Regions from separate parts of the Idiomarina sp. HB genome, predicted to be linked through region 2. Evidence: predicted binding sites of a transcription regulator. Region 2 holds the regulator's gene; each other region holds the start of a gene.
The links. The regulator MetJ, encoded in region 2, represses methionine synthesis genes. The targets are predictions, from matches to a motif close to TAGACGTCTAGACGTCTA.
Positions count from the first base shown of each region.

Region 1 (3,282 bases), on a different contig from region 2:
TGCTCGGCCAGTTCCAGAATTTGTGTCGCGTATAAGAACTCGCTGTCAAAGGGCGGATCTTTACGCATCATAATGACATCAAAATCTTCAAGCGGGCGGTACTGGCTGTCACTTAAATTGTAAAAGTCGCTTTTTTGATCCTGAACACGAACTTCCCGAGCAAAGGCCATTGGTTGACCGTTATCAATAACTAAGTCGCCCATTTCCAGATAAAAACATTGATAGCCGCGAGCCTGCGCTTCCAGCAGTAAGCGGAAACTGGTGTCTTTTTCGGTTTTTACAGCGGCGATTGGGTCCATCACCATAGCTAACTTTTTCATGTAAACTCCTTTAACCTAAGTCGCCAAACTGATATTGCACGGTGGTCAGCGCTGATAGCGCGGCGGTTTCTGTTCTTAATACACGAGGACCTAAACGCATTGGATTAAACCCTTGCTGTTCAGCAGCACTGACTTCATCGTCAGTAAACCCACCTTCGGGCCCAATGAGCAATTGTATCCCCTTTTCGGCGTGTTGAAACGATGAAAGCGGTTTTGTCGCAGTCGGGTCTAAAGTCAGACGAAGCCCGGCAAATGTGCTTTCAATAAAGTCGCTGAATTGCTGGGCTGGTTTAACCTCAGGAACCACACTGCGACCACATTGTTCACAAGCTGAGCGTACAATTTTTTGCCACTGCTGCTGCTTTTTCTCCAGCCTGTCACCACTGAGTTTAACGCCGCAACGTTCACTGAACAGCGGCGTAATTTCGGTAACGCCCAGTTCGACTGACTTTTGCAGAACAAAGTCCATGCGGTCACCGCGTGAAATGACCTGAGCAAGATGCACGCTGACAGGCGACTCTGAATCATTTACCTTGCTGCCGGTTGCAAGAAAATACGCAGACTTTTTTTGAACCGAGGTTATGGTCGCCTCGTAGTCTTGTCCGTCACCGTTAAATAAAGCAATGTTATCACCTACGTTCAAGCGCAATACTTTGATCAGGTGCTGGAATGCATCCGAGCTCAGTTCGGTTTCAGTTTGTAAATTTATAGAGGCGGGGTGATAAATCCGCGGTACTCGCATGTCGTCAGCCTTATTCGGACTTTTAGACGTCCAGAAGTAGAAAAAAACAGAGTGATCGGTTACATTATGCAACCAGTATTGAGTGATTTCATCAAAATAAAGGAATAGTGGGCATATGTCACGTCACCTGTTTACCTCAGAGTCAGTGTCCGAAGGGCATCCGGACAAAATTGCCGACCAGATATCCGATGCGGTTTTAGACGCAATTTTAGCAAAAGACCCGAAAGCCCGTGTTGCCTGTGAAACCTATGTAAAAACCGGTATGGTGCTGGTTGGCGGCGAAATCTCAACAAATGCCTGGGTGGATGTTGAAGACCTGGCCCGCGAGACCGTCAAAGATATCGGTTACCGACATTCTGATATGGGTTTTGACGGCGCATCGTGTGCGGTATTGAACGCCATTGGTAAACAAAGTGGCGATATCAACCAGGGTGTTGATCGCGCTCATCCCGAAGAGCAGGGCGCTGGTGATCAGGGCCTGATGTTCGGCTATGCTTCTAATGAAACCTCTGTTTTAATGCCTGCGCCAATTACTTATGCGCACCGCGTTATGCAGCGTCAGTCGGAAGTGCGTAACAATGGCACCCTTGACTGGCTGCGTCCTGACGCCAAAAGCCAGCTAACCTTCGTTTACGAGAACGGCAAGCCGGTCGCTATTGATACCGTGGTTCTGTCAACTCAACACCGAGAAGACATTACTCAGGAAACGCTGCGCGAAGCGGTTATGGAAGAAATCATTAAACCTGTATTGCCGGAGCAGTGGATTTCCAAAGATACGCAATTCCATATTAACCCAACCGGACGTTTCGTTGTTGGTGGGCCTATGGGCGACTGCGGTTTGACGGGTCGTAAGATCATTGTCGATACCTATGGCGGTATGGCGCGTCACGGTGGTGGTGCTTTCTCAGGTAAAGACCCGTCAAAAGTTGACCGTAGTGCGGCTTATGCGGCGCGTTATGTTGCTAAGAACCTGGTTGCAGCCGGTTTAGCAGAGCGTTGCGAACTGCAAATTTCTTACGCTATTGGTGTTGCTGAACCAACCTCTATTAGCATTGATACCTTCGGAACGTCTAAGCACTCAGAAGAGCAGTTAATTGCGCTGGTGCGCCGTCATTTTGACTTACGTCCTTACGGATTAATCAAAATGCTTGACCTGGAACGCCCAATTTATAAGCAGACAGCGGCATACGGGCACTTTGGCCGTGATAACCTGCCGTGGGAGCAAACGGACAAAGCCGCCGATTTACAGGCTGATATTTAAACAAAATTTTGCCTATAAATTTGCTTGTACCCCCTGAAATGTGGAGAATACGCGCATCGCAAGTTGCTCTTCATCTTCCAGGGGGTTTTTCATGTCAGATCGTCAATATCTCGCCAATGCTATCCGCGCGCTTAGTATGGATGCAGTTCAAAAAGCTAAGTCCGGCCACCCGGGAGCGCCCATGGGTATGGCAGATATCGCCGAAGTGCTATGGCGTGACTACCTGAAACATAACCCTAATAACCCGAGCTGGGCTGACCGCGACCGTTTTGTTTTATCAAACGGGCACGGCTCAATGCTGATCTACTCGCTGTTACACCTCTCATGTTATGACCTGAGTATTGATGATTTAAAGCAATTCCGTCAGTTAGACTCAAAAACCCCGGGTCACCCTGAATATGGTTATACCCCTGGTGTGGAAACTACCACCGGGCCGTTGGGGCAAGGGCTTGCAAATGCGGTAGGTATGGCACTGGCCGAGAAAGTATTAGCCGCGCAGTTTAATCGTGAAAACCACGAAATTGTTGACCACCACACCTACACTTTCCTGGGTGATGGCTGTTTAATGGAAGGCATCTCTCACGAAGCTTGTTCACTGGCGGGTACCTTAGGCTTAGGTAAGCTCATCGCGTTTTACGATGACAACGGCATTTCCATTGATGGCGAAGTTGAAGGCTGGTTTACCGACGATACTGCGAAGCGCTTTGAGTCTTATGGCTGGCACGTAGTCAATAAAGTCGACGGACACGACTCAGCAGCCATCACCCGGGCTATTGATGAAGCCCGTGCTAACGAAGATAAACCGACTCTGATCATTTGCAAAACGGTGATTGGCTATGGCGCACCGAACAAACAAGGCTCTGAAAGCTGCCACGGTGCACCTTTGGGCGATGACGAGATTGCAGCAGCGCGCAAACAGTTGAACTGGCCACACGAAGCCTTTGAAGTGCCGGCCGATG
Region 1 is NZ_JAYLVU010000003.1:311,360-314,641, reverse strand. It holds gene gshB (glutathione synthase) at 1-320, opposite strand, end outside; gene VBY75_RS10805 (16S rRNA (uracil(1498)-N(3))-methyltransferase) at 331-1,062, opposite strand; gene metK (methionine adenosyltransferase) at 1,178-2,323, shown strand; gene tkt (transketolase) at 2,415-3,282, shown strand, end outside.
Region 1: the regulator MetJ is predicted to act here: its motif matches at 1,078-1,095, upstream of metK (methionine adenosyltransferase).

Region 2 (3,282 bases):
TATTGCCACGGCCAATAACCAGCACACCCAGACTGCGGCGGTAGTTAAATAATTGACTGTGTAAACGGTTCAGTAAACGGTTATCAAGCTTCTGCTCTAAAATAGCCACAGCGGAGTCGCCGTTCTGAGTTAAGGCAAAGCGGCGTACTTTTTGTTCTGAAAGCTGGAGCTTAAAGGTCGAAAACTGATCGGTTTCCTGAATGCGGTTACCGACTATAGCGACCATGGAGTAACCGCGAATTTGAGTGATGGCATCACCCGCGCCCAGACTGTCCAGCCAGCCGGTCAGATAGTCTAAGTGGTTTTGGTGAAAGACCAGATACTGCTGATGATTTTCCGGCTCAGTCCAACTGACCAGCGGTTCTAACTCCAGTTCATCCAGGCGCTTTACTAAAGCCTTGTCCTGCAACTCAACTTTAAACAGAACCACTTCGGACAAAGACGTGAAAACTTTGCCGCGGGGCTGCGTATTCTGGAACTGACCAATGCGGGTTTGCTGGTTTTCTACTTTTAAGCTGGAACGTACCGATATGACCATGCGTTGACGGTCGACCGGCTGAAAGGTTCTTGGGTGCAGAACCGGGCTGCCAAGTCTTGCCAGTTCCTCGGCTTCGGTCCAGTCCAGTGTGGGCAAACTGACGACACGTTCAACTTTACGAGGATCCGCCGAGTAAACACCGGCAACGTCCTTCCATATGGTGACCTGGCGAGCATCGAGCAAGCTACCCACCAGCGTAGCTGAGTAGTCACTGCCGTTGCGACCCAGAGTCAAGCTTTCGCCGTTTAAGCCCCGTGCAATAAAACCGGTGACAATAAAGCGGGTGCCGGAATGAGGAGCTACCCGCAGTAGTAGCTTTTCACGGGAATGCTCAACCTGAATCACAGGCTCTGGAGCATCCGCTGCCAGTAAGAAGTCGCGGGCATCAATGTGATCGGCCCGGGTGCCCTGTTTTTGCAGCAGCGCAGATAATAAGCGTGCCGACCAAAGTTCACCGTAGGACAGCAGCTCGGCGTTATGAGCAATGTCTTCGTCACCGGCTAACCAACGACGCCAGCGAGTGAAGTCCTGTTGTGACTGTTGCAGCAATTGCTGTTGTAAATCGCCACTTAATAACTCAGTGATAAGTCCTTGCTGAAAATTCTCCAGCTGATCGAGCAGAATACTGGCGGTATCGCCCGGCTGCGGTTTGGCGTTTATAATAGCCAGAATACGATTGGTCGTATCACCAGCGGCGGAAACTACGACAAGATCGCTCGCGCCGGCGTATTCCGTTACAATGCGGGCCACACGTCGATAGCAAAAGGCGTCGGCAAGACTGCTTCCGCCAAACTTGTGTACCTGAACACTGTCGGCAACGGCCTGCTTTTGCTCCTCTGTGAGCTGTGTTGTTGTCATTCCGCCTTCCTTAACTACTCGCATGGATTGGGTTACTGCTACTAAGGCTAAAATATTGTCAGACAAATGTCAGCAACTTTTAGCCATCTAGACGGATAAAATTTGACGGGGTCGCTCAGTCGGGTACAATTCATTACAACTTACAGGGTTTTGTCTGACATCAGAGCAATGAATATGAAATGGAACGGCGAATACATTTACCCGTATGCTGAACACGGTCGTAAGAGTCAGCAGGTTAAGAAAGTTACGGTCTCAATTCCTACTCGGGTATTAAAAGTACTGACTGATGAGCGGACCCGTCGCCAAATCAATAATTTGCGTCATGCTACCAACAGCGAACTGCTGTGTGAGGCGTTTTTACACGCTTTTACCGGTCAGCCGCTGCCCGAAGATGAAGACTTGCAAAAATCGAACTCGAATAAAATACCCAAAGCCGTGCGGGAAGAGCTGGAAGCCAGAGGCTTGCCCATCCCCACGGATGACGAATTGGACGATTAATCCTGCATATAATTTTCTGGTAAATCGATTTTCGCCGCGCCGGATTTCACGGCGGCTTCAGCAACGGCGCGAGCCACACGCTGGCACAAGCGTGGGTCGATAGGCTTAGGAATAATGTAGTTGCGGCCGAAGTTTAATTCTTTGACATCGGCTGCTTTTAGCACGGAGTCGGGCACGGGCTCTTTCGCCAACTGGCGAATGGCCTCTACCGCTGCCACCTTCATTTCATCGTTAATGGCTGTTGCCCGCACATCTAATGCTCCGCGGAACATAAAAGGGAAACAGAGTACATTGTTCACCTGGTTCGGATAGTCCGAACGGCCAGTTCCCATAATTAAGTCGTCCCGTGCTGCCATAGCAACTTCCGGTTTAATTTCCGGATCAGGGTTTGAGCAGGCAAAAATAACCGGGTTAGGTGCCATTAGCTTCAGCTCTTCCGGGCTGAGCAGGTCTGGGCCTGAAACGCCAACAAAGATATCAGCACCCTCAATAACATCTTTTAGCGTGCGCTTATCGGTATTGTTAGCGAACAGTTGCTTGTATTCGTTTAAGTCGTCACGGCGGGTGTGAATAACGCCTTTAGAATCGAGCATGTAAATGTGTTCACGCTGTGCACCGCATTTAATCAGAAGCTCCATACAGGCAATTGCTGCTGCGCCGGCACCGAGACAAACAATGCGGGACTCGGCCAGTTTTTTGCCCTGAATTTCCAGCGCGTTAAGCATACCGGCTGCGGTAACAATGGCAGTACCGTGTTGGTCGTCATGGAATACCGGTACATTGCAGCGCTCTATTAAGGCCTGCTCAATTTCAAAACACTCAGGCGCTTTAATGTCTTCTAAGTTAATACCGCCAAAGGTATCAGCAATGTTGGCAACCGTATTGATAAAGTCCTGCGTGGTACGGTGACTGACTTCAATATCAATGGAATCCAGCCCGGCGAAGCGTTTGAACAAAAGCGCTTTACCTTCCATGACCGGTTTTGACGCTAGTGGCCCCAAATTACCCAGACCGAGAATAGCCGTACCGTTGGTAATAACAGCAACCATGTTGCCTTTAGCTGTGTACTTGTAGGCATTGTCCGGGTCTTGCGAGATTTCCCGAACCGGCTCTGCTACGCCCGGGCTGTAGGCCAGCGCTAAATCTTTACTGGTTTCAGCAGGGGTGGTGAGTTCAACGGAAATTTTACCCGGGGTCGGGTATTGATGGTAATCCAGTGCCTGTTGGCGAAAGTCTGTCATGCGGTGATACCTGAGTCTGGTGATCAGAATGCCGATCAGTCTATCGCTTTTGTGCTAATAAACAAATCTTACCTCCGCCTTTGAGGGTAATGAGGTGAATGAAATTTCCAATGTGTTTAAAAGTACACCAGTTAACTTTTCTTTAAC
Region 2 is NZ_JAYLVU010000004.1:109,564-112,845, forward strand. It holds gene VBY75_RS11590 (bifunctional aspartate kinase/homoserine dehydrogenase II) at 1-1,396, opposite strand, end outside; gene metJ (met regulon transcriptional regulator MetJ) at 1,571-1,894, shown strand; gene VBY75_RS11600 (malic enzyme-like NAD(P)-binding protein) at 1,891-3,135, opposite strand.

Region 3 (3,282 bases), on a different contig from region 2:
AGCAGAGAAGATGATGGGCTGTTTAACTCAGGATGGTCTCTTCGGAAACCCCGCGTCACGTTCACATAAATACGGCTGGCAGGCTGAGGAAGCCGTTGATGTTGCCCGGCATCAGGTTGCTGATTTAATCAATGCCGACGCGCGCGAAATTGTGTTTACCTCCGGCGCTACTGAATCGGATAACCTGGCAATAAAAGGTGCGGCTCAGTATTACTCAGATAAAGGCAAGCATATTATTACGCTGAAAACTGAACACAAGGCAGTATTAGATACTTGCGTTCAGTTAGAAAAAGAAGGCTTTGAAGTTACTTACCTGGACGTTGGCAGCGACGGACTGCTGGATATGGATTTGTTCCGCTCAGCTCTGCGTGAAGATACCGTCCTGGTAAGCGTTATGCTGGTTAATAATGAAGTTGGCGTTATTCAGGACATTGCTGCTATTGGGCAGCTTTGTCGTGAAAATGGCACCTTATTCCACGTTGATGCTGCCCAGGCTTCCGGTAAAGTTTCTATGGATATGGCTGAGTTGCCGGTCGATTTAATGTCACTTTCTGCTCACAAAATGTATGGCCCTAAAGGTATTGGGGCGCTCTATGTGCGTCGTACGCCCAGAGTTCGGCTACTTGCGCAAATGCATGGCGGCGGTCACGAACGGGGTATGCGTTCGGGTACCTTACCAACCCACCAGATTGTCGGCATGGGCGTTGCGGCTGAAATTGCTCGTAATGAGCTGGAGCTGGAGCCTGTGCGGGTTAAAAACCTGCAGCAGCGGTTATGGAAGGGTGTTAGTCAGCTAGAAGGTGTAACCCTGAATGGCTCTGACCAGCAACGGGTTCCGCATATTACCAATATCAGCTTTGCCGGAGTTGATGGTGAACTGCTGCTAATGGCGTTAAAAGATCTTGCGCTTTCGTCGGGCTCGGCCTGCACGTCGGCCAGCGTTGAACCTTCGTATGTGCTGAGAGCATTAGGCATTGAACATGAGCTGGCAATGAGCTCATTGCGCTTTAGTATTGGCCGTTATACGTCCGAAGACGATATCGACAGTGCAGTAGAGCTTATCCACCGCACTATCGGTACCTTGCGAGGGGCTGCTTAGTCTTTCAGCAGGCCGGCAAAGGTTTTGCGGAATTTAGCCAGTTTAGGTGAAATGACCGCCTGACAATACGGGTTTTCCGGGTTTCTGGCGTAGTAGTTTTCGTGGTAATCCTCCGCCGGATAAAAGGTCCCTAACTCGGTGACTTCCGTTACTATAGGCGCTGCAAATGCATCGTCAGCCTCTAGCTCAGCAATAATTTTCTCGGCTTCTCGTTTTTGCTCGTCATTATGATAGAAAATCGATGTGCGATATTGCGTGCCAACATCGTTACCCTGGCGATTCACCTGAGTAGGATCGTGCAGGGTGAAAAAGATTTCTAAGATTTGACGGTAAGAGATCTGCTCCGGATCGTACTGGAGTTGAGCGACTTCTGCGTGGCCCGTGTTTCCCGTGCAAACTTGTTCGTAAGTGGGGTTTGGCGTATGACCACCCGTGTAGCCGGATTTAACCGACTGAATGCCTTTTACCTGAAGGAAGGCAGACTCAACACACCAGAAGCAGCCGCCGCCCAGAGTAGCTTGTTGGTATTCATTGTTCGCCATGTCAGAACTCCTTATCGTCAAATAGACGTCTATATGGCTAATTTGTTTTAGCATCCTAGCTGAGAATAAGTGAAAAAACAATCACTGGGTATTCGATTTCTGCGCTGATCTCACGTATAATCCGCGCGACTAATTTATCCCTTTATTTTATTGGAGTTTATAACCATGGCTTTAGAGCGCACTCTATCAATTATCAAGCCTGATGCAGTTGCAAAAAACTTAATCGGCGCTATCTACAACCGTTTTGAATCTGCTGGCCTTCGCATTGTTGGTGCTAAAATGATGCACTTAAGCAAAGAACAGGCGGAAGGTTTCTACGCTGAACACAAAGAGCGTCCTTTCTTTGGCGCTTTGGTTGAATTCATGACTTCAGGTCCTATCGTTGTTCAGGTTCTTGAAGGTGAAGACGCTGTGCGTAAAAACCGTGACATTATGGGTGCTACGAATCCTGCAGAAGCACTGGCAGGAACTATCCGTGCCGACTATGCTGAAACTATAGACGAAAATGCGGTACACGGTTCAGATGCAACTGAATCTGCTGCGCGCGAAATCTCTTACTTCTTCAGCGACGAAGAAGTTTGCCAGCGCACTCGTTAAGACGTAAGAAAATATGGCCTGACGGAAACGTCAGGCTACATCAGAACACTGGAGCTTTATGACCAACGCAATAGATAAAAAAGTGAACTTACTCGACCTGAATCGTGAGGGGATTAAAGAATTCTTTCGTGAAATGGGTGAGAAACCGTTTCGTGCCGAACAGGTTATGAAATGGCTGTATCACTTTTGTGTCGATGACTTTGATGAGATGACGAATCTCAATAAAGCTTTGCGTGAAAAGCTCAAGCAAGTAGCCGAGATTCGCGCACCTGAAATTCGTGAACAACAGCAGTCGTCAGATGGCACCATTAAGTTCGCGATGACTTTGTTTGACGGTCAGGACGTGGAAACGGTATGGATACCCGAAGGTGACCGCGCTACTTTGTGCGTGTCTTCTCAGGTTGGTTGTGCATTAGAGTGCACTTTCTGTTCCACAGGGGCTCAGGGCTTTAACCGTAACCTCAGTGTGGCAGAAATTATCGGCCAGGTGTGGCGGGTGAACCAGCTGTTAGGGGCTTATGGAAAAACCGGAATTAAACCCGTAACGAACGTTGTCATGATGGGCATGGGTGAACCACTGCTTAACTTAAATAATGTTGTTCCGGCAATGGAGTTAATGTTAGATGACCTGGGCTTTGGTTTATCAAAGCGTCGTGTCACTTTAAGTACTTCCGGTGTTGTTCCCGCGTTGGAAAAATTACGTGAACGCATTGATGTCATGCTGGCTATTTCGCTGCATGCACCAGACGATGAACTCCGTAACGAAATTGTACCTGTTAATAAGAAGTACAATATTGAAGAATTTCTGGCATCGAGCCGTCGTTATGTTGAGCAGTCAAAAGCTCAGCGTAAAGTAACGGTAGAGTATGTCATGCTGGACCATGTGAATGATTCAACTGATCAAGCGCATGCGCTGGCGAAAACATTAAAAGATACCCCAAGTAAAATTAATCTTATTCCGTTTAACCCGTTCCCGGGCTCGGACTACGGCCGTTCCAGCAACTCGCGTATTGACCGTTTTGCTAAGGTACTGATGGAGTATGG
Region 3 is NZ_JAYLVU010000003.1:146,694-149,975, reverse strand. It holds gene VBY75_RS10045 (IscS subfamily cysteine desulfurase) at 1-1,099, shown strand, start outside; gene msrA (peptide-methionine (S)-S-oxide reductase MsrA) at 1,096-1,641, opposite strand; gene ndk (nucleoside-diphosphate kinase) at 1,807-2,238, shown strand; gene VBY75_RS10030 (bifunctional tRNA (adenosine(37)-C2)-methyltransferase TrmG/ribosomal RNA large subunit methyltransferase RlmN) at 2,297-3,282, shown strand, end outside.
Region 3: the regulator MetJ is predicted to act here: its motif matches at 1,664-1,681, upstream of msrA (peptide-methionine (S)-S-oxide reductase MsrA).